DNA from 4 places in the Synechococcus sp. MIT S1220 genome. Region 4 is predicted to be linked to each of the others. Evidence: predicted binding sites of a transcription regulator. Region 4 holds the regulator's gene; each other region holds the start of a gene.
What was found. The regulator NtcA, encoded in region 4, controls nitrogen genes in cyanobacteria. The targets are predictions, from matches to a motif close to GTANCNNNNGNTAC.

Region 1 (7,534 bases), 740 kb from region 4:
TGCCCGGCGACATAGGCCAACTCTTCATTGGTGATCACCTGATGGGTGACGGCATCGAGGTAGATCTGCACCAAAGACATCCCGGCGTCAACGAACCTCCATCAATTTTGGCAATCTTGATGGAGATTCGTTGATTGGTTTCTTTCGTGTTTGTCGAATCTCTTTGACCCATGGATCAGCAGGACATCCAGACGCTGATCCGTCAGTGCGCCATGGGCCTTTTTGACCTTGCCTGCGCTGTTAGTGGGCATCCCAACTGGGATCTCAGCCTTCCCGTCGGAGTGATCGATGCTCGACGCTCCCATCCCCGACTGATGGTGACCGCAGTAGGAACGATCAACTCCATGGTGAGGGCCTCGTCCACGATCGGTCATCCCCTGATGCAGCGTCTGTTTCATCGCTTTGACCAGGTGGGCCTTGAGCAGGCCCTGCAGGAGGCCAGGGCCGGTACGGATGCAGATGCTTTTGCGGACATTTGGCAGGCCTATCGCGACGAACGACGTCAGGGCGATCAGGCGATGTGGAGCATTGAAGACGCCACCGCCTTTGTGCTCAAGTCCCGGGACGCCCACTCGGACCGTGAGGTGTCCTGTGTTGCCATTCTTCCTGGTGATCCGCATCGAATTTTGACCTTCTCCGTCCCCATCGCCTTCCTGACCAGGCCAGATGATTGAGGCAAGCGAATTGCTGGGATGCATCCGATTGATCTGGTCCTGCAACTTGGCCTTGCAGGGATTTCGCTGATCGCGAACACCCTGTCCGCTTTCGCAGGGGGTGGCGCTGGTCTGGTACAGCTCCCCGCGTTGATTCTGCTTGGACTGCCGTTTGCAATGGCACTGGCCACCCACAAGCTCGCCAGTGTTGCGCTCGGTTTAGGAGCTGCCGGACGTCATTGGAGAGAAGGCAACTTCGATATCCGCCTCTCGGGGCTGATGCTTGCAGCTGGTCTTCCAGGCGTCTGGCTTGGATCAAGCCTTGTGCTCCAAATCCCTGATCGTCTGGCAACGACTGCCCTGGGCCTGTTGACCATCGGTCTTGGCGTGTATTCAGCTCGCCGATCGGGACTGGGGCGACTCGATGCTGAGTCACAGATCAGCTGGGAGCGGTGTCGGTTTGGTGGGCTTGTGCTGTTTGCAATCGGTGTTCTCAACGGGTCATTGACCTCCGGCACAGGGCTCTTCGTCACACTGTGGCTCGTGCATTGGTTTGGCTTGAGTTACACCCGTGCCGTCGCGCACACCCTGATCTTGGTGGGACTTTTCTGGAATGGCACCGGTGCGCTTGTGCTGGGATTTAGCGGCGAAATCCGCTGGGCTTGGCTTCCGATGCTTCTTGTTGGATCTCTGCTCGGAGGATATCTGGGGGCACATCTTTCGATCTCCCAGGGGAATCAACGGGTCAAGCGCGCTTTTGAGGTGCTTGCACTGGTGATGGGAGCCTCACTCCTCATCCGCAGCATCGGCACCAGCTGACTGCAGAAAACGGGGTGCAAAGCGTGTTGCGAGAACAGCGGTGGCTGCTCCATAGGCCACGAATGTGACCACCTGACCTGAAGAACCGCTCGTATACACCTCACCGGTGAGAAGCATCCAATCCATCAAGGACGACACCGTTCCCCAGATCACGACCCAGACCGAGACGTAGGTGACACCACGAAGCGTTGGATTCACTCAGCTGCCCTCAATCCCAATAGGCTAGAGGTGAAAGGCTGCCGACCCACCTGTCTGTTCGGTGACCACTTGCAGCAAGTGAAGGGTTCAGCGCCGAAGCTCCCGTAATCTCAGCCCCTGTTGGTGGAGGGTTGATGCCGAGGAAGAGGCGCAAGCTCAGCAAGGAGATGGAAGCAGACATGGCTGCCGCAAAGCGCAAGGTGGAATTGATCACGGCGCTGATCAACGACATTCGCGATGAAGACATCCAGGGGGAGTACCTGGAGGCCTTCGCGCAGGTCAGGGCTGCAGTGATCCATCTCACTGCCACCTACATCACTGATGGATTCTGTGAGGAGACAGAGGCCACGCTGGAGTTGTACCGATCACTCATTGAACAATTCGAAGAGGAATACGAACTTTGAACCGTTCAACGTGTGAGGGCAGAAGCGGTCAGTGGCTGTAAGCCACACCGCGATAGCAGAATCTGATGTTTGAGGTCATTGCGGCTTGGCGTCCTTCGGTTGAGTAGCTGCAACCGCGGTAGGTGAACAGTTGAGCGTTCCGCAAGTCGGTTTGATTCGATTTGAAATGGCTTCGGTCATAACGAAGCTGCGTCATTCCAGGCTCAACCCGTGAGCGTTGCTCGTAGGCATGGCCTCTGTAGAGGAGTTTGGTCATGGTTCAAGTCCGAGAAAGATCGACGTCCCCGTTCCATGGCGTCGATCAAACTGCGCTCCGTTAGTAACGGAGTGAACGTTTTGTAGCTGTTGCTACAAACCTTTTATAGGGCACCCGCCCTCATTTGTCTGTTCAGTAAGTCACACCGCAAGAGCGCTGCCGAATCCTGATCAGCTGACAGACCGATAGCTCTTGTCGCATCAGAGACGACCAGCGGTGGACCTGTCCGCCATAACGAGCCCACTTCCTTGAGGTCTTCGATGTCGGATGGCATTCAGCTGACAACGTCCCAGGAATTTGAACAGGAGCGACTCAGCAGGGCGATTGAGGCGACTTTGGACGCCGACGAGCTTCGTTTCATGGCGAAGCAACTTCTTCAGGCCTGGCAAAGCCAGAGAGCCGCGACGGCCTGGGCGATACGCCAGCAGACAAAAGGGTTTTAATCTCAAGCGCTAATTCAGCAATGCATGGCTCTCAAACAGACCGAACGGCAGGTGTCCCCCTTGCGGTTGAAAGTCACCTTGCTTGTCGCAGGCTTGGGCCCGTTGTTGGCCATTGGGCTCTGGCTGCAATCCAAGGGATTTTTTAATTAACGATCATGTCCAAATTTTTGATTTCCACGATTGTTGCTCTAGGGATCTTCGCTCCTTTCCCGGTTCTTGCTGAACAAGTCACCTACAAGCTGGTAAATGGAGACACGATTACAGGTGAACTTGTGCCAGAGGAGAGCTCTGATGACATTCGCGTTCTGATCCACCCTTTCCTTGGACGTCTTGAAATTGATGTAGCAACAATCAAGCCAGATCCAGTTCCACCACTCTGGAAAACATCCATCTCAGCTGGATTAAATGGAAACAACAGCGATGGGGATTCAAACTTTACTGGTTCATTGAGTGCCTCAAGTCTTTATAAAGATCAGGCTCAATCCCTCGCTCTTGCCGGCAGTTTTAATTACAATCGTGTAAATAAAGTTGATTCAGATCCTGAAATTAAAACCAAAAATGGTGCTGTTTCCGTTAATTATACCCGCGCTTTGAGCTCTAATTTTGATCTCTATGCGGGTACAAATTATAATTACGATTATCTGAAAACTAGTGGTGTAGACAATGTTCTTGTTTCAGTGGGGGCAGGTTTCCCTATTCTTGAATCTGATCAAACAACTTTGAAACTTTCTGTTGGTCCTTCCTTGCTATGGCTTGGAGGGGGTAAGGACTGTTCGACTAACGAATATTGCGGAAACACTTATGGAGGCGGGACTTTTACGGTCGATTTTGCATGGAAGCCTAGTAAAATGTTTGTCTTTGGCGCCCAGAATAAATTATCTGCAGCATTTGCCTCTGAAGTGAAGCCAAGTAATACTTTTACGGCATCACTAAAGTTTTTCCCATCTGAGAATAGTGGTCTTTTTACATCTCTTAAGTATCAATCGATTTATCAAAGCATGGCGACTCCTGCAATCAACAACACTATTACTGGTCAGGTTGGAGTTGAATTTTAGTTCTATACAACTTCAGTCTTTGACTCGTCACTGCTTGCGATATTGTTAAGTTAATTCTTTATTGTGAGCCTGAAATTCTGATCTTATATAATTTGTAATTTCTTCTGTTGGGATAAAATTCGCCTTAAGCCGACACCACAGCCTGATTGTTTCGGATGGGTAATTGTCAGTGATGGCTCCGATGCCGTATTCAGATCATGGCAACAACTGCTTCAAGCGACTGTGGTCGCCAAACTCTGTGTATGCGGCTTTCTTCACAGGATTCTGAGCGGCACCCATCGAGTCCGGATGCTGAAGGTTGGTTGCTCAATAGGGGCCATAGGCCTGGCTGTTCGATTTCGCTCTGCTCCTGCTTCAGCCCATGGGCAGTGGGTTTTCCTGGAGACAGCATCGATTAGCGAGGCTCGCCGTCGTCCTGTCGTACTGCAGCATCGAAGACGAATGCTCAGACACAACGCACTCGACGCCTGGACCACGATGCTGAACATGGGATGGGTACATTGTGGCCCTCAATGGTGAGTACTTGTAATCAACCGACAAGGCCTTTTAAATGTGATTTTTTTGAGGAGTCATTGTCAATGTAGTTTGTGAGTGTTTATCATTTCGAATCAACTAAGATGGGTTCTAATTCTGTTTGTTTCTGCGGCTATTGTCTTGGATTTATTCGCCATTAATTTATTTGGTACAGATTCGTTTGACATGGATTGTTTAGAGGATTCATTCTTCTTCCAAGACTTTACCTGAGCAACCATTTTGTTGTAACAAATTCAAAAAGGTTTCCAGAGGAGTTTATTTTTGCGAAAAAGATGATCCATACCAGGATATTCAACAGAATGGCTAACACTGCTGCAGTTATGTTGACTGACCGGCGTAAGGATTTCAGAGCCATCAGCCCCCCGCTGCTGCTGAGCCAAGTCCCTCGCGCCCAGCACGGGAGGTACACCATGACCCTGAGAAGCAGTGGTTGCAATGCTGTTTTCTCTGGATGAAGAGGAAGTGCCATCTCCATAATCAACCATGGGTACAAAAACCAAACGCCGGAGTTGAGTAGCTGCATCAGAGCAATGCAGCCAGGATGCTGTCGCTGGGAGTTGGAAAGAACCATCGCTTCCATCCCAGCCACAGTTTGGACCAGTGGACTGAATGGTCACTGAGGACATGGTGAGTGTTCGGTCAAGAATGGCGGCATGATCGCTCCACATTTCAACACCCGTGCAAGAGATCTGATGCCATTGGATTGAGAGTTTGTTGGACACCCTGGCTATCGGTTTGATGTAGCGAAGAACGCGTTGTTGATTTATCGGTTGTCGATTGGAGGAGCAATGCAAACGTGTTTCAAATGATGCTGTAGAGGATTGACGCCTTCGCTACTAATCCTGATTAAAAGCTGGTGGTAAAGAAACATGTGCATGTACTGCATGTATTTGGTGGGCTGGGCAATGTGAACTTAATTATTTAATCTCCCTCATGACTCTTGGTGAAGTGTTTCTTGAAGCCATTGCCACAGGTGTGATTACAAATGGTGAAATGGAATGGGTGACATCCCAACAGGCAGATTTTGATCGCACTGAGGAAGCTGTTGCTTTACGTCTGGGTCGTTTAATTGATGAAGGTACGATTCAATTGGGTTGCCGTTTGCGTTCAGCCTGAAACCTCCGGTTCGCATCTGTAACGATACCTAATAGTCCTTTTCTCTACCTAATTAATGGTTTGGGTGAGCCTGATTCTCTTCAAGCTTTGAATCCTTTCAGGACAATCTCTGGATCAGGCACGATGGGAGCGGTGTCTGCGACCACGTCCGCGACGTAGGGATTTAATCATTCTCCCTTTGTTCAGTTGGTGTGTTCTGTAATCCAGTTCGACTAGACGCCAACCAAGAATAGATAGCGCAATGGCGATTAGGAGCGGAATAACTGGCCACGGCATTGATTTTGGATCAGAAATTCCCGAAACGTTTTATGGGCAAACGCTGCTCGTCCACAGCTCCTCTTTGTGGCCAAGGTGCATGTTGATGCAGCGATCAACGCAATCTTCAGATGTCCCATCGATAGGACATCGTGTAACGCAGTCGAACCAAGCGTCGACGGCATCCCACGTTTTTGACTGTTCCTGGGTTGATCGTTTGTCTTCTTGGGGCTGCATGCACCAACCTCACTCCCTGATTCAGTTGTACGGCGCTGCAGCTCCCTTGTCTGCATTTCGATGAAAAGTGATGTGATTGTCCTCTGCAGCCACGATCAACGTTCTACGTCCTGATCAAAGGAGCATTCGAGCAAGGCTGCGTAAAGCAGGGTCTGCAAGCGATGGAGATCCTCCTGTTCGCGTGGATCAGGACCCCCTGGCCACTTGTCCAGGTGAAACCGTACAGATCGGTAGAGCAGGCGGATGGCATCGGCATCCAGTTCGAACTGAAGCGTTTGGCGGGGTTCAGTCATCCGACTCCCGTCCCCCATGCATCGGTTGACAATCAGCCTAGCCCGAGCTAGTACGCATGTACTATTTCATCGGACAAATGAAGCTTTCAGGGTCTGCCCGGCCATGGCCTCCTATACAAATCGGCTGTTTGCGGCGCAGTCGTTCAGCAATGGTCTGCATGACTTGCCAGTGTTTTCGCCATCAGGCCCAGCCTGATGGTGTCACCAGTCCGGCCTGTGATCTGCACGAAGCCTGTCTTCCTCAGGGGCATCATCTCGATCATCGCTGTCCTCAATGGTTGCCCCGCCTGGAGTTGAAAATTGGATGGTGTCCTGAGCTGAGCTGATTTGAGTGGTCATGCTCCGAAAGCAAAAGTGCAGGCAGCATGAATTTCATCCGCCATCACGGTGCTTCGTCCTCGCCGGCTATCGATCATTCCAAGTTTGTAACCGGCCTCGTGCTTGGATTGATTCAGCCTAAGGATTGTTTGAGAGCCTTGGGCTTGAATCGAGGCAAGGTAAAGCTTATGCGTGGTTAAGGGAACAAGCATGAATGGTGTTTCAGTGTTTGCGGCTTTATTAAACAACCGGGCCAGAGTTGTTCGTGGCGTTAGCTCCCAGATCTTGGAGGCGGTCGAAGGGCAAATTTTTTGATGGTATACATCCGTGTACCAGTAGTTGTAATCCCGCTGCTGACTGAATTCTTTATCCCGTTACGACCAATCTTGGACCGATGAAGATCTGATTTCACGACTTTAATACTAGGTAATGACTTCAGGGCTGTTGTGTTTTCCTTGATTCATTTGTTTTGTACACCCTGATTGGTCACGAGGCTGTCGATTATTGGTCGCGAGGTTGCTCTCCATTGGTTGGTTTCGGGGATGTTTAAATTTTGGATAGTCATTGGATCCAGGATCTGTTGTCCGAATCGCCGAATTCTGCATTTCAGGCGTGTCTATTTCGCTTGAATCGATGGGCTCTTCGTTGAAATTTGGCTGATGCACGCGGAGGCGATATGGGGGGCATGTGGCGTTGCTTTGAGGCGGTTTTGCATGGATTTTAGTTGTGGGAATATTGATCACTAGCTGCCAGACAGTAGAGCAGGATTCTGGTTGAAAGTGATGTATTGAAAAGCATTTGAATGAATTGAGTGCGTTTATAGAATTGCAATCTGGAAAGGTATTTTTTAGAGTTTTTCTGGTTAATTTCTGGTTAGTATGGATCAATTCACTTGAGCGGTTCCTCCCCGTTCAGGGGCATTCCTGTCGCTGGCAGAGTTTTCTCAGTCTCGA
Region 2 (7,534 bases), 440 kb from region 4:
CCGGAGGACTGACCCGTGTCGCTCTGAAACGGGGGTCCCTGGTAGTGAATTCATCTCAGGGTGGCGGCTGCAAGGACACCTGGGTCGTCAGCGACCAGGGGAAGCCGGCCCCGCTGTCCGGAGCAGTCTTGTGCTGAGCCGTGTTGCCGATTCCCTGTACTGGATCAACCGGTATCTCGAGCGAGCTGAAAACATCTCGCGCTTTCTTGAAGTGAGCGAAGCCATGGCCCTCGACTGCCCCCCTGGCAGTGCAGAACCTTGGATCACTCTGGTGGAGGTCACCGGTGATCGACAACGGTTTGATCAGAGCTATCCATCCGGACTTCCCAAGGACGTCATCCGCTTCCTCCTGCTGGACCGATCCAACCCCAACAGCATTGTGAGCTGTGTTGCGAGTGCCCGGGAGAATGCTCGCCAGATCCGTGATGTGATGACCACGGAGATGTGGGAACAGATCAACGATCTGCACTGGAGCCTTCAGGACGGAGAGGCGATCTGGAGCGAACCGGACCAGGAACAGCTGCGGACAATTCGACGTGGTTGTCAGATCTTCTATGGCATTACCGATGTGACGCTCAGCCGAGACCTGAATTGGCTGTTCAGCTTGCTGGGGCGACTGATTGAGCGAGCCGACAAGACATCACGGATTCTCGATGTGAAGTATTTTCTGCTCCTCCCGAGTCAGGAAGAGGTGGGTGGAGTCCTGGATGAACTCCAGTGGATTGCCCTGCTGCGCAGCGCGGGTGCTTACCAGATGTATCGCCAAAACAACCAACAGGCGATCCATCCCAGCACAGTGGCTCGTTTTCTCTTGCTGGATCCGAATTTTCCGCGTTCCGTTCGTTATTGCCTGCAGGGGATCAACGACACCCTGCAACAAATTAAACAACAACCCGTTCAGGGCCCACCCGATGATCTCGAATGTCTGCGCGGGCAGTTGTTAGCGCGATGGAGTTATGTGCGGATCGATGTACTCATTGAAAGGGGCTTGCATGAAGCCATTGATCAACTTCAAAAGGATCTCAATCGACTTCACAACCTTATTCACAAGCGTTATTTCACAACGACCGACTTCGGAACCACGCCCAACAATCCCGCATGCGCACTCTCATCATTCACCGCCTGACGTATGTCTATGACGCACCGGTGAGCCTGGGAGCGCATCGATTGTGCCTCAAGCCCCGTGGTCTGGGCTTCCAAAAGCTGCTGGAACATCAGCTTTCCATCTCACCCGAGCCAAGCCAGCAGCAGGAATTGCTGGCGGCCAGTGGAGATGAAATCCAACGGCTGAACTTTCTAGGAACCACCGACCGTCTGAGTTTTGAAGCCCGCAGTTGTGTGGAAACCCGCCCCGCTCCCGCTCTGCGGAGTTGCTTCAGCGGAGAGGAACCGACTCTGCCCTTCCCGCAGAACGGACTGAACCCTGATGTTCAGGGTGCCCTAGGCGGATGGCTGCCGAATGGCCAACACGAACCCTCTGTTGTCGACCTCGCTCAAGATGCGCTGATGGGCTGCAACCAGATGGCTTTGTCTTTTCTAAGGCAGCTGATTGAGCTGATTCAGGATCGAGTGAAATACACCCAACGTCACCTTGGTCCTGCCTGGCCAGCCGGCCGAACCTTGCGGGAACGGATTGGCTCCTGTCGTGATCTGAGCATGTTGATGGTGGCCTGTTGCCGCTGCGTTGGCCTGCCGGCGCGATTTGTCAGTGGATACCAGCTATCGGATCCAGCTCCTGAGCGCTACGAACTCCATGCCTGGACGGAGATTTATCTACCAGAAGCAGGCTGGCGTGGTTTCGACCCGAGCGCCGGTGGAGAAGTTTGCGATCGATATGTAGTGCTGGCGAGCTCAGCGACTCCTGAGCTCACGGCTGCGGTAAGCGGAACATTTTCAGGCCCCCGTGGAACAAAGAGCCAAATGACCTGGACGATCGAAGCCGAAATCGAAAACAAAACACCCAGCCCTGGGAGCACGCTGATTCAGGTCAACCAGCGTGAAGGTTGAGCCAACGCTGATCAGGCAGCCTGAAGCAGCGAGGCCGGAGCAACAACCTGAGCAACGGCCTGAGACGCTTCAGTCCAGACAGCAATGGCGGATTTCAATGCGGGAATGCGAGCACTGTTATAAACCCGGAATTCATTCTCCAATGAGATGAGAGGCTGCCGTTTGGCCTGGTTGATCACAACTGAGCCTTGAGAATCTGAAATCGAGCGGTGAAAAGTACCAGGTGGAATTCTGAGAATATCCCCACCACTCTCAAGCCTTACAACATGCACAGGATCTTTCCAATTGATGTTGACGAGAAAAAAAGTGCGGCCCCCACTGGCAGCGAGCAAATTATCCTCTTGATGTGGGTGCAGATAAAATTGCCATGCTCCCGTTCGTTCATCGTTGGGAGGACTGATTGCAGGACCAGTGTGAACAACAAGGTCCCTGGCATTCGAGGCTTCGACTGTGATGTCGAAGAAACGAACAGAGGGAGTGTCGCGGAAACGCCTGCATGGCAAACGTTCGAACATCGATTTCGAGCCCGTGGACTGAACTTCGGCTCGGTCTAAAAGTGTTGAGCAGATTCCACGGTTGTCGTTGCAACCCTTTGATGAAATTATCCGATCCATGTGAACAGTTCACCAAAGCGGCACATCCAAGCGGTCTGACTACGGTTGTTGCTGCTCAGGATCACAAACGCACGGCCCATGGCCATGGATCGACGGTCGTTTGTTCTGGGAACAAGCCTCACCTTGCTTGGCCTAACGGGCAATGCCAGATCGGTGCTGTCCGACAGCACGGAAACGACCCGATCGTGTCGTCCCATCGACCCACTCTTGGCTCTCCAAACGGGCGATGAACGCTTGATGGGAGCCTGGCAGAACCAGAACCGGGCCGAAACAAGAGCAGAGCGCTGCAGCCATGGCCAACCTCTGGCGGGAGAACTGCTTTTTGTCAGCCGAAGTGATCAGTTGAGGCCAGGCCCCCTGGGCCACGATCCTGACCTGTGCCGACTCCCACGTCGCCCCTGAATGGATCTTCGATGCGGCACCCAACAATCTTTTCGTCATCCGCAGTGCTGGCAATACCGCCTTCGATGAGGCGATCGCCTCGATGGAATACAGCGTTTCCATCCTGGGCTGCCCACTGATCATGGTGATGGGTCACAGCTCCTGTGGGGCCATCCAAGCGGCTCGGCGTCATGCCCCCCTCTCGCCTCTGCTTAAACAATTGGTGGAGCCGATCCGAGACACCCTCACACCCGAGCACAACCTGATGGAGTCGATTCAGGCAAACGCTCGCCAGACAAGCAGCCAGCTGACGCAGCGCAGCGAACTCATGGCCCTGGCCCACAGGAGCAGTCGCCTGAACATTGTGAGCAACTACTTCGACATCGCCAGCGGACAGGTGAGTCTGCGCTGAGCCATGGAGCCGACCCTCCTACCCACCCAAGTAAGCCATTTCAGGGCGGGAGCCTCGATGGCCATTGGCTTGACCCCTTTCCTCGCTGTAACGGTCGCTGCGGTGCCGCCACAGATCTTGCAGCGCTTCCCGTAAACCAATCTGATCAACTGCTGGCATCAACCAAACGCGAAGGTCCGTCCCCTGACTGGCGAACAAGCAGGTGTAAGCCATGCCATCCGCTGTGACCCGCAAACGATTGCAATCCCCACAGAACGGTTTGGTAATCGAAGCGATCACACCCACCACACCCCTCTGATCGCGGTACCGCCAACGAGACGATGTGCTGCCGGCAGCGCGGGGGAGCGGTTCAAGCGGCCAATGGTTCCCGATGAGACGCAGCATTTCAGCGGCAGGCATCACCTGCGCCACCCCCCAGCCATTGCGCTGGCCAACATCCATATATTCGATCAATCGCAGTTCAACCCCGAGCTCACGGGCCAAAGCAGCAAGGGGGACCACCTGGTCATCGTTAACGTCTCTCTGGATCACGCTGTTGAGCTTGAGCTGACCCTGCAGGGGATCAAAGCCGGCGGCCCGCGCACTGTTCAATCCGGACAACACCTGTTCGAACACCCGCGCTCCTGATCCCGGCCGCCCAGCCATCTGACCGACCCGCTCAGCATGGACTCCATCGAGACTGATGGTGATCCGATCCAAACCCAGACGCCGAAGCTGCCCGGCACGTGCCTGTGAAAGCAACATCCCATTGCTGGTCAATGCCACGTCCCGAAGGCGGCTCAGAGGATCCTGTGGATCGGCCCGACCGCAGGCAACCGCTTGGAGCAAAGGCTCCAGTCGATCACTGAGCAACGGTTCTCCACCGGTGAGGCGCAAAGAGCGAGCGCCCAGTTCACAAGCTCCCCGTATCACAGCCAACTGGGCCGACAACGTGAGACGAGCATCGCTTTCAGCGTTCGTCGGGCAGCAATACGTGCATGCCAAGTTGCATCGTGCCGTCAATGACAGGCGCAGAACGCCTAAAGAGCGATCCAACCGATCCGAGAGAGGAGAAAGCGTCGTCATCGATCCAACTCCGCCAAATCCTCCGGGCAATTGGCATTCAATAAGGCCGGAGCGGGAAGGGAGACCAAACGATGCGGCACACTGTCCAACCAGTGCTGCCATCGTCGATCCCCTCGATCGAGCTGTGCAAGCAAGGCCGGCTGATAAGGCTCCCCTGAAGGGTAAATGCCCAGCAAGGGTTGGCACCGTGTTCCATCGTGTGCGACCGCAGCACAGCTGACATCGGTCGCCCAGGCGTCCAGAAACCGCTGAAGCACTGCAGCATTCAAAAAGGGCATATCCACCGGAAGCACAAGCAAGGGCTGTCCGGGGCCCGCCGCCAAGACCCTGGCAAAAGCCTGCAACGGCCCCTGCCAGGGTCTGTTTTCCCTCACGAAAGACACGTCCAACCGCCCAGCGACAAGTCGACCATGGGCTGGATGACCACTCAGAACCATGACCGGCAACGACAGGGAGAGCAATTGATCAACAAGAGCGGTCAACCAAACGCCGCCACTTGGATGCACCAACTGCGCTTTGTCCGAACCCATCCGCCGACTCTGACCTCCACAGAGAATGCAGGCGCGAAGGGTCATGAACTGACTCAAAGTTGAATCAATGAATTGATCCAATTCTTTCAAATCCAAAAAAGTAAAAATTGATACATGCTTGACGCTTCGAAAATATCCACCACAAAAAGTGGACAATTAATTGTTCATTTCGAACCAAAAAAGGGCTTTTCGTAGCGAATCACACGAATTGATGCCCAGCTGACTTGTTTAATTAAGCCTCAATGGACGGATTTATTGAGCCGTCTAACCAAACCTCGAATGCTGCTTTTTTGAAGTTCGAGGCCCATTTTTCTCTCTTTTCATGCTTGGCGACCTCTGGTCTTTCCAGGGGAGATATCGAACTCTTCATCTCACCTGGATTGCCTTTTTCCTGACGTTCGTCGTCTGGTTCAACCTGGCTCCACTGGCCACCACCGTGAAAGCGGACCTCGGTTTGACTGTCGGTCAGATCCGCACCGTGGCCATCTGCAATGTGGCCCTCACCATCCCGGCCCGCGTGCTGATCGGGATGCTTCTGGACAAATTCGGGCCGCGGATCACCTATTCCTCGATCCTGGTCTTCTCAGCCATTCCCTGTCTGCTGTTCGCTTCTGCACAAGATTTCAATCAGCTGGTGGTGGCGCGTCTGCTGCTCTCCATCGTCGGCGCCGGATTCGTGATTGGCATCCGAATGGTGGCTGAGTGGTTCCCACCCAAGGAAATCGGCCTGGCTGAAGGCATCTACGGCGGTTGGGGCAACTTCGGCTCCGCTTTCTCAGCCCTCACCATGGTGGCCCTCGCCGGCTTCCTCTCTTTCTCCGGTGGTTTCACGTTGCCAACCGGAGCAGTTCTGAACTGGCGCGGTGCGATCGCCTTGACCGGCATCATCTCGGCCCTTTATGGGTTCTTCTACTTCTTCAACGTCACCGACACTCCCCCCGGAAAGACGTATCAGCGTCCCGCCAAGACGGCCGGCCTGGAAGTCACTTCCATGCGCGATTTCTGGGGTTTGCTGGGCATGAATGTGCCCTTCGCAGCCATCCTCTGCGTGCTGTGCTGGCGGCTATCAAAGGTTGGCTTCCTGACCCCGAGCACCTACCCCCTGGCCCTGGGTGCCGTCGCCGTCTGGTTCGCTTTCCAGACCTGGGGCATCATCCGCACCAACCGCGAGTTGATCTCGGGCACAAAGGTCTATCCCAAGGAAGACCGCTACGAGTTCCGCCAAGTGGCGATTCTCGAGCTCACCTACATCGTGAACTTCGGCTCCGAACTGGCCGTGGTCTCGATGCTCCCCACCTTCTTTGAAACCACCTTCGATCTGCCAAAGGCCACCGCTGGAATTCTGGCCTCCTGCTTCGCTTTCGTGAACCTGGTGGCCCGTCCTGCCGGAGGTCTGATCTCAGACAGCGTCGGCAGCCGCAAAAACACCATGGGCTTCCTCACCGCCGGTCTTGGCGTTGGCTACCTGATCATGAGCATGATCAAGCCGGGCACCTTCACCGGCACCACCGGGATCGCAGTGGCCGTGGTGATCACCATGCTGGCCTCCTTCTTCGTCCAGTCCGGTGAAGGGGCCACCTTCGCGCTGGTGCCCCTGGTCAAGCGTCGTGTGACCGGTCAGGTGGCCGGTCTGGTCGGTGCCTACGGCAACGTCGGTGCTGTGACATACCTCACGATCTTCAGCCTCCTGCCGATGTGGATGGGCGGCGGCGGCGAACCAAGCCCTGAGGTGATCGCAGCCTCCAACAGTGCCTTCTTCCAGATCCTGGGCGTGGCCGGTTTGATCGTGGCCTTCTTCTGCTTCTTCTTCCTCAAGGAGCCCAAGGGGTCCTTCGACGAACTGCACGAAGGCGAAACCGCCTGAGCCTGTTCACTTCGCAGGCTCGTTTCGTCCGCGTCTGCACAATGACCCGGGGCTGAAACCCCGGGTTTTTGTTCTTGCTTTTTTCTTGCATGACCGACCCCCCCCGCAGCACGCGCAGCCAATGCCCCTACTGCGGGGTTGGCTGCGGCCTTGAGCTCCTTCCACCAGCAGAAAAGGGCCGAGCCGTAAAACGCGATGCAGAGGGCACCCCGATGTGGACAGCCCGAGGCGACCGCCAGCACCCCTCCAGCCTCGGACAGGTCTGCATCAAAGGCGCAACGGTGGGCGAGACCCTGGCCATGGGACGAGTCGGTCATCCTCTCTATCGGAGCAAGCTCGATCAGGATTTCGAACCAATCAGCTGGGACGACGCCCTGGAGCGCATCACATCTCAGATTCGACAGAGCCTGAATAACCGTGGCAACGCCGATGCGATCGCCATGTATGGCAGTGGCCAGTTCCACACAGAGGACTACTACATGGCTCAGAAGCTCCTGAAGGGAGCGCTGGGCACCAACAATTTCGATGCCAATTCCCGGCTCTGCATGAGTTCCGCAGTGGCGGGCTACACCCGGAGCCTCGGCTCGGATGGTCCACCGTGCTGCTACGACGACATCGACCACTGCAGCGTGGCGTTTTTAGTCGGAACAAACACCGCCGA
Region 3 (7,534 bases), 690 kb from region 4:
ACTTCTGAACGTCCAAGGGAATCGTCGCAAATGCAAACGGTGACTGCGATGTAGCCAAACCGACAGTTCGAGGTAACAAGGTTTGGATTTCGCTTGCTTCCTCCGGGAATGCTGCTAAGAATTTTTTTCTTGGCCGCCAACGAAAGCCTTGAGTTGAGGCTCCCAGGGTGGGTGGAGTCATTGGATGTGGAAAACAGTAAAAGCGCTTGAGGGGGGTGTTCTGCTGTTGGCGACCACCCGGTCGAATCGGGATCAGAGCGAGCTGTTTTGCCGCTGCTGAGCCGTTTGAAGCACCCCCCTGCCCCAGGCCGATTTGTCTAGGGACACAACCGAGAAAAACTGGGTCAACCTGGAGATTGCTGACCAGCTCAGTCCGCCGGCCGTAGATTGAAACCAAGTTCTTTGAGCAGGTCGTTGTCATGCGACTCTGCATTGCTTAATGCCACTCACGACAAGGGAGATTACCGACAACAATCTTTTGCCGCTGATTAAAAAATATGTAGAAGATAACAACAACACCCTTACTTACTACCTTGATCGTGCTGGTCAGGCTACGACGTATGCGGGTGACCGCGAAGCGGACGCTCTGCCAATCTCCGCAGAGGGTGCAAATTTTCTTGAGACTGCGATCTACAACTTGGATCAGAAGCTCAACCTTAATTTAGTAGCAGCCACAAGTCTTGATTCGGCAGACATACGGATCATGAACCATAATTTTAGCTTGTTGGGTGATAATACTGCTGGAGCTAATAGTAAAGCCTGGTCATACTTCGGTGACGCTAAATCGCCTACAAAAGTAGACTTTAAGTACAACGACGTCACGATTAATGTCTCTTATGGTGATGAAAGTACAAATTCCTGGAAAAGTACTGCCCTTCACGAACTTGGCCACGCCCTTGGGCTTGAACATCCCTTTGATGGCGATGACGGTGATGTATTTGGAACACGCACCAGCACGAGTGTCGACGACACGTTGATGGCCTACGGGCGTCCCGCCAGCGGAGTGGAACCCACGGCATACAAGGTTATTGATATTGCTGCATTGCAAGGAATCTGGGGGGAGGAGGTGAATGACAGCCCTGTGCTCTTTGGCCCTAAGGCGGAGCTTCCCGATGGCCTGGAAGATACTCCGTATTCGATTGCTGTTGATGATCTGCTGTCGGGCTTCAGAGATTCCGATGGTGATGTATTGGTTGTTGAAAACCTGACATCTCCAAATGGATTGTTTTCAAACGATGAACAAAGTTTTGGAGATTATATCTTTACCCCTACTCAAGATTTTAATGGCTTGGTTGCGATTAATTATCAAGTAAGTGATCGATTGGGTGGCACTGTAGAAGCCAGCAATACTTTTAATCTGGCACCCGTTAATGACCCTCCTTTGAAAACGGGCGCTGCAGATCTTCTTCCGCCCGGTGTTGAAGACGTCGTTTATACACTCACGACCCCCCAGTTGACTCGCGGTTTTTCGGATCCAGATGGTAATCGGCTGATGGTCAGCCAGCTCACGGCATCGGAAGGCCTGGTCCAAGTTCAACCGAATGGTGTTTTCAAAGTTGCTCCCAGAGTTCACTATAACGGTGTCGTGAATTTGTCCTATTCAATCGTTGACGGCCAAGGTGGAGTCCTTCCTGCCGCTACATCATTTCGTCTAACTCCACGCAATGATGCGCCAGTTCTTTCAGGCACTCAGGCTGCTCTATCACCAGGGAGTGAAGATCGACCTTACCGATTCTCTGCTGCGCAGCTTCTGCAGGGATTCACTGACCCTGATAATACGACCCCCACCCTTGGAAAAGTTATATCGTCAGTTGGAGAAATCAAAGTGGATGGCAATACCTTTAGCTTGACAACACCAAAGGATTTTAATGGAATTGTTGACTTGAATTACAACGTGATCGATGGATCGGGTGGGCAATTGATGGTCACAAGCGCTTTTGATCTTTTGCCGAGAAATGATCGGCCTCAGAAAATTGGCTTACTACATTCATTCCCTGATGGCGAGCAAAATAAGCCTTATTTATTTTCGCTGGAGGATCTCACTAAAGGATTCAGGGATGTTGATGGGGATTCCTTCACTGTCGCAAATCTCAGCTCAAAACGAGGTTCTTTTCGTCAACTTAGGAAAGGTTGGAAATTTATTGCAAAGCCAAATTTTTCCGGAGAAGTGAAGTTCTCCTATGTCTTGCTAGATAATAATGGTGGTCGTATCAAGGCCAGGAATAGCTTTCTTCTTGAAACTGTTCCCGAGCCTCCAATCTTTGGGTCCGCACGCTCTGAACGTTTGATGGGAACGCAGGGAGATGATGTGATTTATGGTCGTGGTGGTCGAGATGTTCTCATCGGAAAAAAGGGAGACGACCTTCTTGATCCTGGCCTTCCAGGTCGTCGTCCAGATGTTCTCAAAGGTGGGCCAGGCCAAGATACTTTTGTTGTGAGTAGGCGTTCTAATGTGATGATTAATGATTTTGATGTAAAAACTGATCGCCTAGATCTTACCGGTCTTAAGTCATGGGAATGGTACAAAAAAGGTGGTAAAAGTTTTATTTATGATAATGATGGTTATATCCTGGCGACATTCAAAGGAGTTCCAAATTTAGCTGCTGCTGAATTAATTTAGCTAGGGAATTAATTCACAGCTGTAGTTGACTATGCTGCCGCGTCGTTGTTTGAATTCAGGCTGTTCCAGGTTTTGAGCTCGCCACCACCATCGGCCGTCGGTGTAGCTGGGTACTCCAGCGTTATTGGTTCGTGGCAGTTGAAGAGTCAACCCGCGCCACCGCAGCAGGATTCCATCACCTGGATTGGTTCCATCCGAGCTGTTGGGAATGCCCCCGTTCAATCCCTGAATGTCTACGGCACCCTGAATTGTTTCCACGCTCAGCCGATCGCCATCGCACAACCAATCAGCCATCACAGGCGTCGCCGTAAGGAGCAACAAACACCAACTCAACCAAGCAGCTAGAAGGACCCGCACGCCAGAATTCGCAAATGACATTGACTCTCGTCTACGACGGTGGCTGTCCCTTCTGCAGCCAATTCGCTTTGCGCAGTGAATTGTTGGGTGGTATTTCCGGCATGCAGATTCTTGATGGACGCCAGGAGCACGCGTTGCGTCAGACCCTCGCTGCCAAGGGGATGAACCTTGCTAACGGCGCCGTCTTGTTGGATGAAGACGATGCTTGGCACGGAAGTGCCGCCATCGCAGAGCTGTCTCGGCGAATGGAGCCGAGCGATGCACTCCTCCGTGTCCTTGTTGGCCTGTTTGGCCGCCCGGAGCGGGCTGCATTTCTGTATCCAGGCCTGCTTCTGGCCCGACGCCTTTTGCTGGTTTGCAAAGGCTTGCCGGAGGATCCTGATGCGTTTGATGCAAAGCGAGCTAAAAAAGTGGCGAATGAGGTCCGTTAGGGCCTACGGTTGGATCACTCCCTTCAGATTTTCTTAAGTATCGAGTTCGATCCCTCTGTTCCCGACGCCCTAAGCCAGCATCAACTCAAAGCTTTCCTCAAAGCTGCTGCTGAGGATGCGCATGCCAGGGCCGACAAGCTTGATGAAGACGACCTTCTTCGAGCTGCACTGTCTGCGTGGGCTGATCAGACGCGAGAACTTTTGCTTTGGTTGGAGAGCCAGGGTGATTCCGTTGGCAGAACGCGGACCCCCAAACAGGTAATGGCTTTAGGTAGTTTGCGCACGCACATGCTGATGGGGTTAAAGGCACTGAAGTATGCCGAGGGTTATACCCCTTGAATCACTTGTGGCGTGTGACTCGATTGATGTAACTGAATTTGATCTGTTGGCTTGAAACTCTTGCGGCAACTTGTGATCAATCAGCTAGAGATTCTTCTGAAGGGATGGTCGCTCATTGAGATGGCCTAAATGGTTTGGAATGAGTGTTTCAACATTTACTGTTGTGTATTCGAATTCGCAAAGTTCTGCATGTAGCTCAAGTAACATTACAGCCAGGCCACGACCTAAATCCAAACAAGAATCGTGTTTCAAAGTCAGATGTAAGTCCCTAAGCAATGTCTAATCATCTCAACTGGTTGACCGTGGAATGCAACTTTCTTCTTTACAATATTCGTTCTTGCGAATCGTTGAATCTTCGAATGTGAAGTTTGATTTGGGTTATTGTAACGGTTGGTCAATGGCCTGAAGAAGCCGTAGAATCTCAGCTAGGAATATCAACTTTGGCGGGCTTGAATTTATCAGGAATGGGTTACGGCCTCGGACTCAACGGCGAGCCCCGCTGAACGGGCATCGTCTAGAAGCAGGTTGAGGCAGTCGGGTCCGAAGCTTGCCTGGTTTTCCATCAGAAGGTCCCACTCGCTTTCAGGGAAATGCGTTTGAAGCCAGAGGGTTCCAAAAATACTGGTTGAACTGAGCCGGTAAAGGCCGATCACATCACTGGGAGTCGCGATTAGATCCATCTGTTTCCGATGTATGGAACCATTAGGCCTCAACCCCTTGCGCTTCAACGTTCCAGATGATACAGATTTGTTGATTCAGCCCTCAGGACGTTGCCTTTTAAACCGTTTTGGCTGGTGTAATCAGCGTCCCGCCAGAAGCTTCGCAGGGTTCATAACGATGGATGCACGAGTCACCCACGTCCATCAAATTGATTGGCTGAACGAGGTTGTCCCAACTTTTTGATCCAGCGCACATGAGCTTCGATCGGGTGGTGTCTGCTCTGATGTTGCAGCCGCTGCTGACTTGCCCGCCAATCACTGCCAACCTCAACAGAGCAGTCGGCTCATTGCAGACAGCCCATCGCAGACAGCCCATCAATGAAGGGTTCACATGAGGACACGCTCTAACCATGCCACCTTTATTTACCTGCCGAACATGCGGGATGCAGATTGAGCGATCCGTAGAGGCTTACAGAAAACACAGAGGTCGTTTGGTGTGTTCTACCTGTCTTGATCGACAACCAAAAGTCGCAGTGGGTTTGAGCGAAAAATCCAACGATTCAGATGGTCCAGATCACTTGAAGGAAATCTGATCATGCATCAAAACGTTGATCGGAATCAGCGCGAGCTTCAGCGCTTATAGGGAACACCACGATAGGTGAAGCGTTTTGACGCAGTTGTTTCGGCGTCCTGATTGGCGGTGTGAATGTTCCGGCGATACATGAGCTGAATGACTGGCTTGACGTCCACCGTTTCTTTCCTGATGTAAGTGTTGCCCATGTAGGTGAGTTGCATGATGCGCTCCTAGAAAACCACCACACTCCCCACCCATGCTCTCGATGCAACGGGAGTGATGGAGGCGGGATGGGAGGTGGTTCGTGTTATTCGCTACGAAAAATAAATGACAGGTTGCGGCGACGCAAGGTTCCTGCTGAACATTTCTGGCTGTGTTTGGCGTGATTTATGCGCGGGTTCTCGGCCAACACGGTGCTCCAGGTTCAACCCCTTGAGCTTGGCTCAAGATTATGTTCGTACTGATACGTTCTATCGGTGATTCGTGTAGCCAGGCCTGCTGAGTGGTCTATAAAAAAGATCAATCACGTGATCTGCCACCGTTGGATTCACCACTGGTAATCGGCCCGATCCACTTCGTTTGAGGTGGTGAGGCGCCTTGGAAATACGCAGCTGGGCAGTGGAATAGTGCTGATCAACTGACGAGAAAAGACACAATGGGTAAGGGTTGGGTTTCAGTGGCTCATTGAGAAAAGCTGCTGTAACGTCAAAGTTTGTCTTTAAAAAATATGAATTTGAAGGTGATTATTTAGACTCAACTTTTTTGGGCTATAATGCTGGCGGGGACTGTCGATCGGAAAGAATTTCCTGATTCAAGATGGAAAGTTTTATCAGCGGTGGTGTGTTGATCTTTTTCAGGCGGGCACTGGAGACAGCATCGAAGGAACCATTAATTTGAAGCCAAGATTTTTTAGACGTTGGTTGCTCACACGGGCGTTGAAAATCCTTGCTCCATCACGGTTATGATTCTCCCAAATCACAGGGGCAAGCCCTTCGATGTCACAAAGCTGATTGGATAATTCACGTCGTGTTAGCTGAAGATCATCAACCAGGTTGTAGATGCCACTGAGTTGATTGTCGTAGGCAAAGAAGATACCTCTCACGATATCTGTCAGGTGAACCCAAGCATTGACGTGATTGCCATTTTTGGGAACCTGATGGCCTGAAGCCGACTTGATGTAGCTAGGAATGTCTTGTCCAGGTCCATAAATGCCGCCAAGCCTCAGTACACAGGTCTGAACTGCTGCACTGTTCAGTTCAAGAACAGTGTCCTCTGCTTGGGCCAGAAGAGCGTTGGTGGGATCTGTGCGGTCAGGGGGAGTCTGTTCCCCCGTGACTTGGCCAGCCTTGTCGCCGTAGATGCCAGCGCTGCTGAGGTACGTAACGTGCAAGGAGGAGTCCGCCTTCCGTTGCCGAATCGCATCGATCAAGCAGGGAACGGCATCTCCAAAAACATTTTCGTAGTTGCTTTGCTCGGACATGCTTGATGGCGCCATTGCGATCAGAAGTCCGTCCAGATCATCGAGAAAGTCGTAATCCGCATGGGGATCACCGGCCTGACAAATACGTGGATGGTCAACCAACTCGCAGAGCTCAGAGAGCCTTGATGGGCTTGTTGTTGTGCCTGTCACCTGGAAACCCCGTGCTCTTGCCTGAAGGGCAACTCCCGCTCCGACATAGCCGCAACCCACTATTCCAAACCGTTGCATGGCCATTAAGAAGCTTCGTTCACACAAGTTAATGATCCTGTCGGCTCAGTGGCGTATCTGTTGCAGCCGTTCGAGGCCAAGTATCCGTTCGGCTACCCCCACCCACCCCCGGTCACAGCACGCGGAGTCGAGCTGGATTTAAACGTTCAAAACAGCACCGTCATCAGCCAGATCATCAGTGTGGAGATCAGACCGACGGCCCCAATCGTCAATGCGATCAGAAACACTCCTGCCACCACTCCGATTCGGGTAATGCTTTTTGGAAACAAGAGGTAAAGCGTGAGGGCCAGGGCCAGTGGCCAGAGGGGGGGCAACAGGATGCAGACACCTGTAAGCACCATCAAGCGAAGCCTTATCGATTCGGCACGTTCGCTGGCAAGAGCCTTCAAACGATCTTGTTCATCCAATTGTGCAATCTCGTCTTCACCCAGCCACCGCCCATGCACTTGGGCTGCGTTCAGATCACGCTCGATCTGATCCGGTGAGGTTGGACGTGCCATGCGTTGATCTTACGTCGCTTGAATGATTTCGGAATGCATCCGCGTCGTTTTCAAGTACATGGCACGTCATTCACACTCTTATTCAAGACATCGAGCCATGCCAGTGGGCATCTCAACCGACTGAGACATCTTTACCAATCCAACAATAATTGTTGTACAGAGATCGAAGTTGCTTCAGATGGCCGATGCTCGACTTGAGCCCAACTTTTAAAGCGTACTGACCCAAGGCCCCTGCTCAAACAATTTCCACCCAAATGAGGGCATGCGTCCGGTATGACACTTTGGGATTTTACGACGACCCTTCTCCTTAGCATTGATTGAGGTGTCCTAAAAAAGCATGTCTACC
Region 4 (7,534 bases):
GTTCCTGGTCTTCCTCCTTGTGATTCTTCAGCTGTACAACAAGTCATTGATCCTGGAAGGGATCAATGTCAATTGGAATGGCTTGGGCTGATCTGATCCCATGAACATTTTCGGCGTCGGTCTTCCCGAAATGGCGGTGATCGGCGCCGTTGCTCTTCTTGTGTTTGGTCCGAAGCGTTTGCCTGAACTCGGCAGAACGCTTGGCAAAACTCTTAAAGGTTTTCAATCGGCCTCAAAGGAGTTCGAACGAGAAATCAACAAAGCGATGGCTGATCCAGAGGAGGTTGCTGGTTCCGAAGAGCGGTCTGGGGACAGCCTCCCACCCAGTTCCTGATCGCAGTGCGTTATGGAAACGGCCCTTCGCCTGGTGGTTGGGTTAGGTAACCCAGGATCCAAATATTCCGGTACCCGCCACAACATTGGATTCATGGCCCTAGAGCGTTTGGCGGCCAGGGAGAACGTCAGTTTTCGTCAGCAGTCCAAGTTGCATGGGCTCGTCGCTGACATTGGTGCTGGTCAGCAGAGGCTGCGGCTGCTAATGCCTCAAACCTTCATGAATGACAGCGGGCGATCGATTCGTGCTGCTCTTGATTGGTTTGATTTCACTCCGGAGCAGCTTCTTGTCCTCGTTGATGACATGGATCTGCCCCTCGGGCGCCTGCGATTGCGCGCCCAGGGCAGTGCCGGCGGTCACAACGGTTTAAGGAGCACGATCCAGCATCTGGGCATGCAGATGTTCCCTCGGCTGCGGATCGGGATCGGAGCTCCGGCCGATAACCCTGCGGAACGAAAAGCTCGCACTGTTTCTCATGTTCTGGGCTGCTTCAACAATGCGGAACAACCTCTCGTTTCATCCGTCTTGGATGAAGTGATCGATGGCATTGTGCGCATCCAACGCCTGGGTCTGGAACGGGCCGGCAACCGAATCAACAGTCTGCGTCCGGAGGATCTGGTGAACAGCCGATGACGGCTCTTCCGGCGACCACGGCTCATCTGCGCGTCTTGCGCCAGTGTTTCCAGGAGAAATTGCTGGAGGGAGAAGTGGCGGCAGGAGGATTTCACTGGGAGTTCTGCTGGTGTTTCGACCGCGGTGAACTGTCAGTGGAACCCTCTTTGGGCCGAGCTCTGATTCAAGATGCCCTGCGTCGTTTTCTCGTGCGCGCGGATTACAAGTTGGAGCCAGGTGGGGATTATGTATTCACGGTGCGGGCTCGGTTCTGAACAATGGCCTGGGAATCGGCCATCGACAGGTGATTTCAAGGTGTTCTTCCACCATCAAGAGAGCTGCGATGGCATCGAGTTCGCCAGGTGGAACGCGCATGCCAAAGGGGAGCAAAGCCCGCCAATCCTTGGCGGGCCAGAGCTCCCAGAATCGCGCTCGGGCGCGCAGGGTGGTGCCCCGTTCGTTGACTGTCTGAATCGTGGCAAGCGATTGCAGGCGTTCCGCCCATCCCTTGGCTCCGGTGCCATCTCCGATCACGATCAGATGCACCGGAGCCTGTCCGTGCCATGTTTTCAGGGTCGGAAGCACGGAGTCGCTGCGCAGCACCGCCCCGCTGAGTACGGTTGCACCATCAACATCCACAAGAACGAGACCGCATTTGCTGCGGCCGGGGTCCAGGCCAGCGACGCGGGTCATCGCGCCACCCGAATCGCGACAAACACTGGATCTGCGCTGTCACTGGTCCTTGCGGCGATCACCTGCAGGGTGACTCTTTCTCGCGGATCCTCGCCAAGGGACTGCGCCAGTTGCCCCACTGCATTGGCATCGAACTGAAGCCCTTCGGTGAGCGAGCCCCGGCGCTGCATCTCTGCAAATGCGGATGCCAGCAACAGATTGAGTCGTGTTCGGATCGCTTCCGGTGAGCGAGCATCCGCGTCCAGCGTTGCAGTGGCGAGAACATCTCCTTCGCGGGCGACCGTGCGGTTCGGCCGAACCTCAGGGAAGGCATAGACCACGTTTTCCCCACGCAGAACGTTGGTGGCTGAACGCATGGAGACAACCCATGTTCCCGGCTTGCTGATCATTGTCTTCAGGCGTTCCACGTCGCTGCGTGGCAGGAGAAGAATCTGTCGGTCAGGGGCTTCACCGGGTCTGACACGGCTGTAAGCGGTGAGATTGGCCTCCTGGAGGAGCCGGTCGATCACACTTTTTGCCTGCCCTGGATCATCCAGTCGAACGGTGGCCTTGGCGAGGGTTTGACCGCTGCGGAGCACCACGGCGCCCCGCCGCAGGGCAATCAGGTTTCGCTCCAGTTGCTTCAACTCGTTCTCACCATCGCGAATTCGCTGACGCACCTGTTCAAGCTCAGCCTCTGTGCGACGGATGTCGGCATCGCGGGCTTGGATATCGCGACTGAGGCGTTTCTGTTCGGCCTCCAGTCGGACCCGTTCCTTCTGCAGGGGAGCTATCGCTTTGCGGAGCGTGACGGCCCGTTCCTTCGATTCGGTGAGCTTGGTTTCCACCTCCTGAACTTCTGCGCGAGCCTTAAGACGTTCTGCCTCGGCTGCCGCGAGGGCATTACGGCTCGTCTCCAGTTGTTTTCGGCTGCTGCTCAGTTCCTGGCGGTTATCAGTCAGCCGTTGCTGCAGTTCATCAAGTTCAAATAGACCGACTCGCAGCTGACGACTCACCAGCAGCAAAAGGCCGAGGGAGAGAGCACTGATCAGGCTGCCGGTGAGCACCGTGATCAGAACAGCGGTCCGACGTGGCCGCATGTTGAACAGACTCAGGCGTGCCTTGCCAACACGACTTCCAAGCCGATCTCCCAAGGTTGAGAGAACACCACCCAGAATGAGTAGTGCTGCAATGAGCAGCCAACCGCTCACAGGAGCGGCTCCCGCACAGCGGAAGACTCAGCTGAACCGCTTGGCCAGGGCGATCGGATCGAGGACTGTGATCTTCTTGCGATCAATCTGAACAAGACCTGATTGGCGCAAGTCTCCCAGCAGACGGGTGATTGTGACGCGGGTGGATCCGATCGCTTCAGCAATCGCCTGATGGGACAGCCGTAGATCAATGGTGATGCCCAGGTCGTCGGGCACCCCGAAGTCCCTGCAAAGAACAAGAAGGAAACTCACCAGACGGGAGGACATGTCCCGATGGGTGAGCGTTTCGATCATGGTTTCGGTTTGTAGGATCCGGCTGGACAGGCCCTGAAGCAAACGCAATCCAACTCCTGTATCCGCCTCGATCGCCGCGCGCACCGAAGCTGCTGGGGCAGTCACCATTTCCACGCGGGTGAAGGCAACAGCGTGATAAAAGCGATCGGAACGGTGGCCTGTCAGGAGAGACAGAACGCCGAACAAGCTGTTCTCACGCAGAAGAGCCACCGTGATCTCTTCCCCGGATTCGTAGACCCTTGATAACCGAACGGCACCGCGACGGATTAGATAAACCCGCTCGGCAGGATCGCCAGGGAAGAAGATTGTCTTGTTGCGTTCCACCAGCTCGGTGCTGGCTCCATCGAGATCCCGGATGACCTCAAGCAGCGACCGACTGGCGTTCTCCGAAGTTGATGTGGCCGCCGGAACCTGAGGGGAATAGCGACTGAAACCACTGCTAACTGCGCTCATGGTTTAGACGCTGGGTCCAGTGAACTATTCGAAAGGTAAAGATCGGCGAAGGTTCATCCTGTAACAGTTATTACTGATTCCCATGCAGGTCCGCCAGCGCCTGCCTTTGGCCCACCATGAGCGTGTTGATTCCGGGTTCAGCAAGGTCCAGCAATTGATTGAGTTGTTGGCGGTTGAACGGTGCTCCCTCCGCTGTGCCTTGGATTTCCAGTAACTGCCCATCGGCCGCCATCACCACATTGAGATCAACCTCCGCATGACTGTCTTCGCTGTAATCCAGGTCGAGTAAGGGGCATCCGTCGATCAGTCCTACGGACACAGCGGCCAGTTGCTGACGGATCGGATCACGATCGATCAGACCCTGTGCCATCAAAAGTTGTGTTGCCTGCCGCACCGCCAGCCAGGCGCCTGTGATCGACGCAGTGCGCGTGCCGGCATCCGCCTGGATCACATCGCAATCGATCAAGAGCGTCCGTTCCCCCAGCGCTTCCATGTCCAGCACCGCCCTCAGGCTGCGACCAATCAACCGCTGTATTTCCTGGGTGCGGCCCGACAACTTCAGGAGTTCCCTCCTTTGCCGTTGCGGGGTGGAGCCGGGTAGCAAGCGGTATTCGGCGGACACCCAGCCGAGACCCTCCCCCTGACGCCAGCGTGGAACGCTCTCGTCGAGGCACACGCTGCAGAGCACGGCAGTTCGACCGGTGCGCACGATCAGGGAACTGAGGGCAAAACCCATCGGATTCCAGTTGATCTCGAAACGGCGCAGGTCTTTGGCACCACGGCCATCAGAGCGGCTCGGTCTGTTCTCGCCCATCGAAAAGCAGGAGTCGACAGAACCAGAGCCTGGCAGGTGCTGGATGACACCCTCATGGGGTGACGCTATGGGTAGTGTAGGGATGGTTGTGGACTTGCTTTCCACCGCTACATTCAAGGTCAGTCAGGTCAGAGCCTGGCGACCGCTAATGCGATGACCGTCAGCCTGTCCACAAGCCAGAGATCTCCTGATTCCCGCAACAAGGATCATCGGGCCCTTGAACGTGCCGGATTGCGTCCAGTCGCGCTCCGATCTCCCTTGCAACTGGTTGCTCCGGAAGGTCAGCTCCAGATTCATACCGCCCCTTACCGGGGAAGTTTCTCAACGGTGTTCAGCCAGGCGATGCGAGCGGCAGGCCTGGGCAGCCGTGTTCTGATCGCACAATTTCTCAAAGGGGGCGTGTCCCAGGGGCCGAAGGACTGTGTTCGCCTCTGCGGAGGTCTGGTCTGGTTGAGACCTGATGTGCAGGCTTGTCTCACAGAACCAGATCAGGCTAATGCCCATGAAGCGGTTGATGAGATCTGGCAGCTCTGTCGTCAACACCTTCTCAGCGGTAATCTCGATCAGTTGGTGCTCGATGAAATTGGTCTTGCTGTTGGTCTTGGTTATCTCAGAGAGGATGATCTCGTCAGCACCCTTCAGCAGCGTCCAGGCTCGATGGATGTGATCATCACCGGTCCTGCGATTCCTCCCAGTGTGATGGAGATGGCTGATCAGGTGACGGAGTTGCGGCGAGGTTTCTGATGCTGAAAAACGACCGTTGGATCACTGAGCAAGCCGGCCAGGGAATGTTGGAGCCATTCCAAGACGGTCTTGTTCGCCACCTTGATCCCGATCAACGCGAACGTCCCGTTCTGAGCTTCGGCTGTTCGTCCTACGGATACGACTTGCGATTGTCTCCGCAGGAATTCATGATTTTCCGGCATGTTCCCGGGACAGTGATGAATCCCAAGCGATTCAATCCTGCCAATCTGGAGCCGACACCTCTGCATGAGGATGAGGACGGCTCCTATTACATCCTTCCAGCCCATTCCTACGGGCTGGGCGTGGCACTTGAGAAGCTGAAGGTTCCACCCAACATCACGGTGATCTGCCTTGGCAAGAGCACTTACGCTCGGTTGGGGATCATCGTGAATACAACACCTGCAGAGGCGAGTTGGGAGGGACATTTGACCCTCGAATTCAGTAATAGTTCAGGGGCTGATTGCCGTATTTATGCAAATGAAGGAATCTGTCAATTGTTGTTCTTTGAAGGAGATCCGTGTGATACAACGTACAGCGATAGAAAGGGTAAATATCAGCATCAACCCGAGCGGGTCACTTTGGCGCGTATTTAAGCCGCTGAATGGTCATTTTCATGGCCTGGTCACAATTGAACGAGGGCTTAAAAATACCAAACTTCATTGATTATACTTTGCACTTAAAAAATAATATTAGTTTTAAATTCTTTTAATTGCCTCATTCAATTGTCATTGATTTCTTTGCATAAAAATCCGCCAACCTTTAGGTTGGCGGTGGTCGGATTCAAAATTGCATTCCTGCAATCAGTAGTATTGGAGAGATGGCATCTTCGAAGTCTATTCTCCCACCAGAATATTGGTTTCCGTCAAGGGTGTGCTGTTTGGTAGGTCAGCAATCATTCCTCCCTGATTCTTGTTGCCAAATCCTTTCGAGTCGCCATTGCCGTCTACAAAGAGATCTCCCTTGGGTTCGTAGTAAACAAGATCAACTCCCTCAAGAGAAGCTTGTTTGAATTCTTTCTTATTGGTGGCGACAGTGATATCAGGTTCAGACGCTTTTTCTTCTTCGAGATTTTCAACCAGGCTGTCGAGTGATTGACCAGAAAGATTCTCTTTTTTGTCTAAATTGGCAATTAATGGGTCAGTGTCACTCTTTTTGTCGGCGAAACCTTTCCCGGAGTCATTTGTGTCAATATAAAGCTCTCCCTTGGGCTTGTAATAGACAAAATCGTGATCTTCCTTGGAAATGTTGTTTAGGTCTTTCTTAGAGTTTGCGACAGCAATGTCAGGGTTTCCGCTCAGATCTTTCAGGACGGAGTTGGTGATGATCGGATTGAAGAATACCTGATCTGCAATGATAATTTGATCGCCTTCCTTGGTGTTGAAGTCCACCACCTGATCGGCCTTTTTCTTGGAGTATGGCTCATTTCCGGAGAAGTAAAAGCGATCGGCACCGTCTTTGCCCTCGAGCTTGTCTTTGCCGTCACCATCGGCGATTAAATCGTCACCTGAAGTTCCTGGGACCTTTTCAGACTTTTTGCTGTCGCCAGTGATGGCTTGGGAAAGATTGATGTTGACAGATTTTAATTCGAATGAATTCTCGATGGTAATAATGTTATCGATGTCATTTGTGTTTTCGACGCTGCCAATATCTCCTGTTTGAACATTGCCGCTGCCGGTATTGTTGATTGTTGTGTTTGTGTTATTGTTCGTGTTGGTATTCGTATTTGTCGAAGTATTCGTATTGTTCGTGTTGTTTGTCGTGTAGTAATTGTTGATGACTGTTGGGCCGGATTGCGCCCCGGGTTTCGTTGCTTGCGGAGTGGGGACGGGTGCTGGGCTGGCCGTTGGGACGGGAGCCAATGATGCCCCTGGAACCGGCTTGGGGATCGGAGTGGGAGTGGGGGTGGGGGCAGAAGCGGCAAAGCCGGGGGTTAGTTGCTCGACGCTGAGTGTGTACTGGCCCACATCAAGGTCATCGGCATAGGTGTCTAAGTCAACTCGAAGATAATAATCGTCGCTCGATTCAATTGGTGATGTTGTGTAGATACCGTCGTTATATACGTAGCCATTTCTTCTGTTCTGGTCGAACGACCAGTAATTAATTGTAGATATTCCATTGGGTTTATACCATGTGATTTTCGAATCGTTCAAGTCATAGACTTCTGATCCACCCGCGACTTGAAATTGATAGGTCGCGCCTTTGAGAAGTCTAACTTTGAACCAGTCTTCGTCTGAGGTGTCCTCTGGCCCTAGAATACCTTCGACTGAACCTGAGGCCAGTCCTGACCCATCAACTGCAAGGGGAAATGTGTGAGCGTTGGTGTAGCGATTGCCGAAGTCGTCAGCCATGGTTGATGCAAGTGATTGAGTGAGGTAAGTAGTAAATCCTTCGGTTAATTGA

Region 1: SIB64_RS08265 (DUF4278 domain-containing protein) is a predicted target of NtcA. The motif match lies at 2,413-2,426, and genes of this name have one in related genera.
Region 2: SIB64_RS02120 (molybdenum cofactor guanylyltransferase) is a predicted target of NtcA. The motif match lies at 5,110-5,123, and genes of this name have one in related genera.
Region 3: SIB64_RS07805 (DUF4278 domain-containing protein) is a predicted target of NtcA. The motif match lies at 5,285-5,298, and genes of this name have one in related genera.

Annotation. Positions count from the first base shown of each region.
Region 1 covers NZ_CP138939.1:1,616,933-1,624,466, forward strand. The annotation lists gene SIB64_RS08240 (hypothetical protein) at 1-80, opposite strand, end outside; gene SIB64_RS08245 (hypothetical protein) at 171-674, shown strand; gene SIB64_RS08250 (sulfite exporter TauE/SafE family protein) at 693-1,472, shown strand; gene SIB64_RS08255 (hypothetical protein) at 1,440-1,670, opposite strand; gene SIB64_RS08260 (hypothetical protein) at 1,805-2,074, shown strand; gene SIB64_RS08265 (DUF4278 domain-containing protein) at 2,103-2,330, opposite strand; gene SIB64_RS08270 (hypothetical protein) at 2,591-2,773, shown strand; gene SIB64_RS08275 (hypothetical protein) at 2,798-2,923, shown strand; gene SIB64_RS08280 (DUF481 domain-containing protein) at 2,929-3,828, shown strand; gene SIB64_RS08285 (DUF1651 domain-containing protein) at 4,117-4,347, shown strand; gene SIB64_RS08290 (hypothetical protein) at 4,596-4,862, opposite strand; gene SIB64_RS08295 (hypothetical protein) at 5,296-5,478, shown strand; gene SIB64_RS08300 (hypothetical protein) at 6,066-6,281, opposite strand; gene SIB64_RS08305 (hypothetical protein) at 6,465-6,602, opposite strand; gene SIB64_RS08310 (hypothetical protein) at 7,525-7,534, opposite strand, start outside.
Region 2 covers NZ_CP138939.1:427,570-435,103, reverse strand. The annotation lists gene SIB64_RS02155 (circularly permuted type 2 ATP-grasp protein) at 1-137, shown strand, start outside; gene SIB64_RS02150 (alpha-E domain-containing protein) at 131-1,126, shown strand; gene SIB64_RS02145 (transglutaminase family protein) at 1,099-2,007, shown strand; gene SIB64_RS02140 (redox protein) at 2,019-2,522, opposite strand; gene SIB64_RS02135 (hypothetical protein) at 2,670-3,023, shown strand; gene SIB64_RS02130 (carbonic anhydrase) at 2,989-3,414, shown strand; gene SIB64_RS02125 (GTP 3',8-cyclase MoaA) at 3,433-4,479, opposite strand; gene SIB64_RS02120 (molybdenum cofactor guanylyltransferase) at 4,476-5,054, opposite strand; gene SIB64_RS02115 (NarK family nitrate/nitrite MFS transporter) at 5,332-6,873, shown strand; gene SIB64_RS02110 (molybdopterin oxidoreductase family protein) at 6,963-7,534, shown strand, end outside.
Region 3 covers NZ_CP138939.1:1,561,081-1,568,614, forward strand. The annotation lists gene SIB64_RS07770 (hypothetical protein) at 1-397, opposite strand, end outside; gene SIB64_RS07775 (cadherin-like domain-containing protein) at 440-2,620, shown strand; gene SIB64_RS07780 (hypothetical protein) at 2,621-2,941, opposite strand; gene SIB64_RS07785 (DCC1-like thiol-disulfide oxidoreductase family protein) at 2,992-3,408, shown strand; gene SIB64_RS07790 (hypothetical protein) at 3,418-3,747, shown strand; gene SIB64_RS07795 (hypothetical protein) at 4,206-4,427, opposite strand; gene SIB64_RS07800 (hypothetical protein) at 4,634-4,801, shown strand; gene SIB64_RS07805 (DUF4278 domain-containing protein) at 5,037-5,201, opposite strand; gene SIB64_RS07810 (NAD-dependent epimerase/dehydratase family protein) at 5,834-6,715, opposite strand; gene SIB64_RS07815 (hypothetical protein) at 6,835-7,188, opposite strand.
Region 4 covers NZ_CP138939.1:872,413-879,946, forward strand. The annotation lists gene psbH (photosystem II reaction center phosphoprotein PsbH) at 1-91, shown strand, start outside; gene SIB64_RS04020 (TatA/E family twin arginine-targeting protein translocase) at 101-334, shown strand; gene pth (aminoacyl-tRNA hydrolase) at 347-967, shown strand; gene SIB64_RS04030 (DUF3146 family protein) at 964-1,221, shown strand; gene SIB64_RS04035 (resolvase) at 1,199-1,639, opposite strand; gene SIB64_RS04040 (DUF3084 domain-containing protein) at 1,636-2,829, opposite strand; gene ntcA (global nitrogen regulator NtcA) at 2,857-3,576, opposite strand; gene rph (ribonuclease PH) at 3,647-4,390, opposite strand; gene SIB64_RS04055 (cob(I)yrinic acid a,c-diamide adenosyltransferase) at 4,544-5,134, shown strand; gene dcd (dCTP deaminase) at 5,134-5,727, shown strand; gene SIB64_RS04065 (hypothetical protein) at 5,968-7,534, opposite strand, start outside.